One region of the Mesocryomonas fontinalis genome, then DNA from elsewhere that is predicted to be linked to it. Evidence: predicted binding sites of a transcription regulator. Region 1 holds the regulator's gene; the other holds the start of a gene.

Region 1 (3,369 bases):
ACGCCGACCATGGCCGGGCGCAGCACGCGGTCGCCGATGGCGTATCCGTCCTGGACGACCTGGACGACGGTGTTGTTAGTGACCTCGGTGTTCGGGACCTCGAACATAGCCTGGTGGAAGTTCGGGTCGAAGCGCTGGCCCTCGGGCTCCAGCTTCTTGACGCCGAACTTCTCCAGCGTCGCCAGCATGCCGCGCTCGGTCAACTCGACGCCGTCGATCAGGGCAGCAAGACCGGCATCGCCATTCTCGCGGGAATCAGCGGGGACGGCCGCGACGGTGCGGCGCAGATTGTCCATCACCGACAGCATCTCGCGGGCGAAATTGGTCACCGCATAGGTGCGGGCGTCCTTGACCTCGCGCTCGGTGCGGCGGCGCAGGTTCTCCATGTCGGCGGCGAGCCGCATCATGCGGTCCTTGACCTCGGCGGTCTCGGCCTCGAGATCGGCAATCCGCTCGGCGGCGGCGCGCGCGATGAAGGCCTCGGCGTCGGCGTCGGAATAGTCCCCGCGGGCGAACGGAGAGGCTTCGGCCTCGTTCTCCAGGGTCTCGTCGATCTCGGCGTCGCGCTTGTCGGTGTCGCTCATCATTCCTCTTTCAATCCGCCGGCGCGCCGGTCGTGCCAGGCCGAAGCCCGGCGGTCACCGGTACGTGAATGTAGATGTCGCCCGCATATCGAATGCCGGGCCGCGAAAATCAAGATCGCCGGCCGACCGAGCCTTGCGTCAGGAGACGCGATACCAGCCTCGCGGTATAGTCGACCATCGGCACGATGCGCCGGTAGTTGAGCCGCGTCGGGCCGATCACGCCGACCGCGCCGATGACCTTCTGGTCGCCGTCGCTATAGGGCGCGACGACGAGAGAAGAGCCCGACAGCGAGAACAGCTTGTTCTCCGAGCCGATGAAGATCCGCACGCCATTGCCGGTCTCGGCAAGGTCCAGCAACTCGATGATGCCGCTCTTGCTCTCGAGATCGTCGAACAGCATGCGCAGCCGCTCGAGGTCCTCGGACGCCGTGACGTTTTCGAGGAGGTTGGCGCGGCCGCGCACGATCAGCCGCGCCGGCTGGCCTATCGCCGCTCCCGACCACACCGCGAGACCCTCCTCGACGAGCCCCTGGCTGAGGAGATCGAGCGCCGTCGAGGTCTCGTCCTTCAGCGCCTGCACGCGGTCGCGCGCCTCACCGAGGGTTCGGCCGACGATGTGGGCGTTGAGGAAGTTCGAGGCCTCGACGATCTGCGAGGCGGTGACGCCCGACGGCAGGTCGACGACGCGGTTCTCGACGTCGCCGTTCTCGCCGACCAGCACCGCCAGCGCCTTGGTCGCCTCCAGCCGGATGAACTCGATGTGCTTCAGCCGGAGATCGGACTTCGCCGTCAGTACCAGGCCGGCGCCGCGCGACAAGCCGGAGAGCAACTGGCTCGCCTCGGTCAGCAGCGTGCCCATCGGCCGAAGGTCGCCGGTCGCCTGCACCTTCGCCTCGATCGCCTCGCGCTCGCGCTGCGGCAGGTCGCCGACCTCGAGGAAAGCGTCGACGAAGAAGCGCAGGCCGAGTTCGGTCGGCATCCGCCCAGCGGAGATGTGCGGCGAATAGATCAGCCCGAGCGCTTCCAGATCGCTCATCACGTTGCGCACCGAGGCCGGCGACAGCGAGGTCGTCAGCAGCTTCGACAGCACGCGGGAGCCGACCGGCTCGCCGATGTCGAGATAGGATTCGACCAGCAGCTTGAAAATGTCGCGCGACCGCTCGTCGAGCATGCCGGGGAATTCCGGTGCCGGCTGTCTGAAGTCGTTCATCGCACGTTCTCTCTGCATCGGCTGCGGAGTATAAGGCCATGAAGCATAAGGGCCAAGCGCCTCTATCAAGCGTCGAAGGCAGCTCTTTGCACGTTCTCTGGTCGCTTCCGGAGGGGCGATGGTCGGGGATCGCGCGGCTCCTCGCAGGAATTATTTTGCGCCCCGCCCCCTCGCCGGTTAAAAGCCGGTTAACGCCAGTCGCGCTTCGGCGCATCTGCGACACATCCCATGACAGGATTTACCCATGCGGCCTTCCAAACGCGCCAATGACCAGTTGCGCGCCGTCTCGCTCGAACGCGGCGTCTCCCTCCATGCGGAGGGCTCCTGCCTCGTCAAGTTCGGCAACACCCATGTCCTCTGCACCGCCAGCCTTGAGGAGCGGGTGCCGCCCTTCCTCAAGAATTCCGGCAAGGGCTGGGTCACCGCGGAGTACGGCATGCTGCCGCGCGCCACCGGCGACCGGATGCGGCGCGAGGCCGCGAGCGGCAAGCAGTCCGGCCGCACCCAGGAGATCCAGCGCCTGATCGGTCGCTCGATGCGCGCCATCGTCGACCTCGGCGCGCTCGGCGAGCGGCAGATCACCATCGACTGCGACGTCATCCAGGCCGATGGCGGAACCCGCACCGCCGGCATCACCGGCGCCTTCGTCGCGCTGAACGACTGCCTCGCCTGGATGGAGGGCCGCGGCATGGTCGAGCGCTCCAAGGTCCTGAAGGACCACATCGCGGCGATCTCCTGCGGCATCTACAAGGGCGAGCCGGTGCTCGACCTCGACTATCTCGAGGATTCCGCCGCCGACACCGACGCCAACTTCGTCATGACCGGCCGCGGCGGCATCGTCGAGATCCAAGGCACGGCCGAGAAGGAGCCGTTCAGCGAGGCTGAACTGGCGAGCCTCCTCGGCCTGGCGAAATCCGGCATCGCGACGCTCGTCGAGCTGCAGCGCCAGGCGATCGCGTAAGGGAGACGGCGATGAGCACCGGGATGCGCAGGATCGACGGCAGGCGCCTGCTCGTCGCCAGCCACAACAAGGGCAAGATCCGCGAGCTCGACTTCCTGCTCGGCGGCCTTCCGATCGAACTGGTGACGGCTGGCGAACTCGGCCTGCCCGAGCCGGACGAAACCGGCACGACCTTCGTCGAGAACGCCCGCATCAAGGCCCTTGCCTCGGCGACATCAGCCGGCGAAGTGGCGCTCGCCGATGATTCCGGCCTCTGCGTCGAAGCGCTGGGCGGGGAGCCGGGCGTCTACACCGCCGACTGGTCCGGCCCGGACCGCGACTGGGACATGGCGATGCGCCTCGTCGAGGAGAAGCTACAGCAGAAAGGCGCGCTGGAGCCGGCCCAGCGCCGGGCGAAGTTCGTCTCGCTGCTCTGCCTCGCTTGGCCGGATGGCCATACCCAGGAATATCTCGGCGAGTGCGAGGGGACCCTCGTCTGGCCCGGCCGCCGCGGCGAGATCGCCTATGGCTACGATCCGGTGTTCATGCCGGACGGCAGCACGCAGACCTTCGGCGAGATGAACGCCGAGGAGAAGCACGGCTCGATCTGGACGGCGCCCGGCCCGCTCTCGCAC
Region 2 (3,369 bases), on a different contig from region 1:
TCGAACAGCGCCGCGCCGTTGTCGAAGGTCGGCCGGCGGCCATAGCTCGCGACGCCGTCGTAGAGCGTGCCGTCGGCCCGGCGGAAGCGCACGGCGTAGATGCCGTGGGCGAGGATGTCGTCCCTTTCGAACGCCATGTTGGCGGTGGGATAGCCGAGCGTCCGGCCGATCTTCGCGCCGCCGGTAATCTCCGCCTCGATCGTCCAGCGGTAGCCGAGGAGCGCTGCCGCGGCGTCGACGTGGCCGCCCGACAGCGCCGTGCGGATGCGGCTGGAGGAAACGACGTCGCCCGCCGCATCGTTCAGCGCTTCGACCACGGTGACGCCGAAGCCGTGCATCGCGCCGGCACCGGCGAGGAAGGCGGGGGTGCCCAGCCGCTTGGCGCCGAACTGGAAATCGAAGCCGACGACGACGTGCCTGGCCGCGAGCGCCCCGACGAGGACCTCCTGCACGAAGGCTTCCGCCGAGAGCGCGGCGACGGCCCAGTCGAACGGGTGCTCCACCACGGCATCGAAGCCGAGCGCGCCGAGAAGGCGTGCCTTCATCGGCGCCGGCGTCAGCCGCGGCACCGGGTGATCGGGCTGGAAAAGGCTGCGCGGGTGCGGCTCGAAGGTTAGGCAGACCAGCGGCACATGCCGCCGCGCGGCCTCGTCGCGGGCGGCCGCCAGCACCGACTGGTGGCCGCGGTGGACGCCGTCGAAATTGCCGATCGCCACGACGCCGTGGCGCAGCGTCTCCGGCAGGTCGGCGGGATCGTGCAGCCGCTGGATCATCCGAGCGCGTACATGAAATAGCGGGCCGAAAGGTCCTGCTCGGCCAAAGCCGTTGCCAGCGCCTCGGCCGCGACGCCGGCGCCGCCGAGCTCCTCGCCGTGGATCCCGCCGACCACCAGCAGCGCGTCGGCGCCATAGCCGACGGCGCCGCGGATGTCGGTGTTCAGTCCGTCGCCGATGCACAGCACGCGGGCGGGATCGGTGACGCCAGCCGCCTCGGCGGCCACCGCATAGATCGCGGCATAGGGCTTGCCGGCCATCCGGACCTCGCCGCCGAGCGCTGCGTAATCGCGGGCGAGTGCGCCGGCGCACCAGATCAGCCGGTCGCCGCGGTGCACGACCACGTCGGGATTGGCGCAGATCATCGGCAGCTTGCGCCCGTTCAGCCGGGCAAGGAGCGCGGCATAGTCGGCCGGCGTTTCCTGCTCGTCGTTGAACAGGCCGGTGGCGATCACCGCCTCTGCTTCCTCTTCCGCCACCAGTTCGATCGGCAGGCCGACGAACAGGTCGCGGTCGCGGGCAGGGCCGAGGTGGAAGAGCCTGGTGCCGGCGGCGGCGATCAGAACGCGGGTCACGTCGCCGGAGGTGACGATCCGGTCATAGGCCTCGCGCGTCACGCCGAGTTTGTCGAGCTGAGTAGCGACGCCCTCGTTCGGCCGCGGCGAGTTGGTGAGGAGGATCACTTTCCGGCCGGTGCGTCTTGCCGCCAAGAGCGCCGCCTCGGCGCTCGGCGACTTCTTCTCGCCGTCGTGCACCACGCCCCACACGTCGCAGAAGATGGCGTCATAGCCGGATGCGACCGCATCGAGCCCGGTAATGGCCTGGAGTTCCATGTCGATCCTGCTTGCGTGCCGCGCTGCTGCCGTGGCGATAAGCAGGACGGCGTCTCCGGTCAAGCTGGCCACGCCGTCGCAACGCGAAGGCTGCCGCGGTCGCGCGCGGCGAGGCCTCTTGGGAACAGGGCGCTGACGGTGCCGTTAATCTTCATATTGGACGTCGTCCACATCCCCTGGACAGAGCCGTCGGCCGTCGCCACCTACAGGGCTTGGGGCATTCGCCCTTGGGCATCTACCGTTGCCCAACTCAGCGTTTTCGAGCCCTGAACCAGAGCCCTCTTCCATCACGTGGACTTGACAAACGGCTCCCATCGGCTCTATCTCCGCCCCGCTAGCACTCGCCCTTGGTGAGTGCCAACATTCTCGAAGCGGATGCCTTTCGGGGTCCGTTTCCCCAGCTGAAGGTCCAACGATCATGGCAACTGTCAACTTCCGTCCCCTCCACGACCGCGTCGTTGTTCGTCGCGTCGAGTCCGAGACCAAGACGGCCGGCGGGATCATCATCCCGGACACGGCCAAGGAGAAGCCGCAGGAAGGCGAGATCATCGCCGTCGGCGCCGGCGCGCGCGACGAGCAGGGCAAGATCCAGCCGCTGGACGTCAAGGCCGGCGATCGCATCCTGTTCGGCAAGTGGTCGGGCACCGAGGTCAAGCTCAACGGCGAAGACCTGCTGATCATGAAAGAGTCCGACATCATGGGCGTCGTCGGCTGATCGCCGCTCGACCCTGATCTGCCTCTAGTTCCTTTCAACACGGTGCCGCCCGCTCTCGGGTCCACCGCTGGAGACCATCACAATGGCTGCCAAAGAAGTTAAATTCGGCCGTGACGCCCGCGAACGCATGCTGCGCGGCGTCGACATCCTCGCGGATGCCGTCAAGGTAACGCTCGGCCCCAAGGGCCGGAACGTCGTCATCGACAAGTCCTTCGGCGCCCCGCGCATCACCAAGGACGGCGTCTCCGTCGCCAAGGAGATCGAGCTCGAGGACAAGTTCGAGAACATGGGCGCGCAGATGCTGCGCGAAGTGGCCTCGAAGACCAACGACAAGGCCGGTGACGGCACCACCACCGCGACCGTTCTCGCCCAGGCCATCGTCCGCGAAGGCGGCAAGGCCGTTGCCGCCGGCATGAACCCGATGGACGTCAAGCGCGGCATCGACATGGCTGTCGCCAAGGTCGTCGAGGCCCTGCAGGCTTCCGCCCGCAAGATCGAGACCTCGGACGAAGTCGCCCAGGTCGGCACCATCTCCGCCAATGGCGAGAAGGAAATCGGCCAGATGATCGCCTCGGCGATGCAGAAGGTCGGCAACGAGGGTGTCATCACCGTCGAGGAAGCCAAGACCGCCGAGACCGAGCTCGAAGTCGTCGAAGGCATGCAGTTCGACCGCGGCTACCTCAGCCCGTACTTCGTGACCAACCCTGAGAAGATGGTCGCCGAGCTCGAGGACCCCTACATCCTCCTGCACGAGAAGAAGCTCTCGAACCTCCAGGCCATGCTGCCGGTGCTCGAGCAGGTCGTCCAGTCGGGCAAGCCGCTGCTGATCATCTCGGAAGACGTCGAAGGCGAGGCTCTTGCCACGCTCGTCGTCAACAAGCTCCGTGGTGGCCTGAAGATCGCCGCCGTCAAGGCGCCGGGCTTCGGTGATCGCCGCAAGGCCATGCTGGAAGACATTGCGACCCTCACCGGTGGCCAGGTCATCTCCGAGGACATCGGCATCAAGCTCGAGACCGTCACCCTCGACATGCTTGGCCGCGCCAAGAAG

The links. Region 1 encodes HrcA, which represses chaperone genes, less so after heat shock. Its sites were predicted from a motif close to GTTAGCACTCNCNNNNNGNGAGTGCTAAC; they were not measured.
Region 2: a site for HrcA is predicted at 1,940-1,968, ahead of groES (co-chaperone GroES). Genes of this name have one in related genera too.

What each region holds. Positions count from the first base shown of each region.
Region 1 is NZ_JBUZWG020000012.1:42,589-45,957, forward strand. Features, by position in the region: gene grpE (nucleotide exchange factor GrpE) at 1-587, opposite strand, end outside; gene hrcA (heat-inducible transcriptional repressor HrcA) at 694-1,812, opposite strand; gene rph (ribonuclease PH) at 2,039-2,755, shown strand; gene ACZL02_RS22830 (non-canonical purine NTP pyrophosphatase) at 2,779-3,369, shown strand, end outside.
Region 2 is NZ_JBUZWG020000007.1:120,646-124,014, reverse strand. Features, by position in the region: gene ACZL02_RS17505 (bifunctional riboflavin kinase/FAD synthetase) at 1-773, opposite strand, end outside; gene ACZL02_RS17500 (TIGR01459 family HAD-type hydrolase) at 770-1,606, opposite strand; gene groES (co-chaperone GroES) at 2,025-2,321, shown strand; gene groL (chaperonin GroEL) at 2,404-3,369, shown strand, end outside.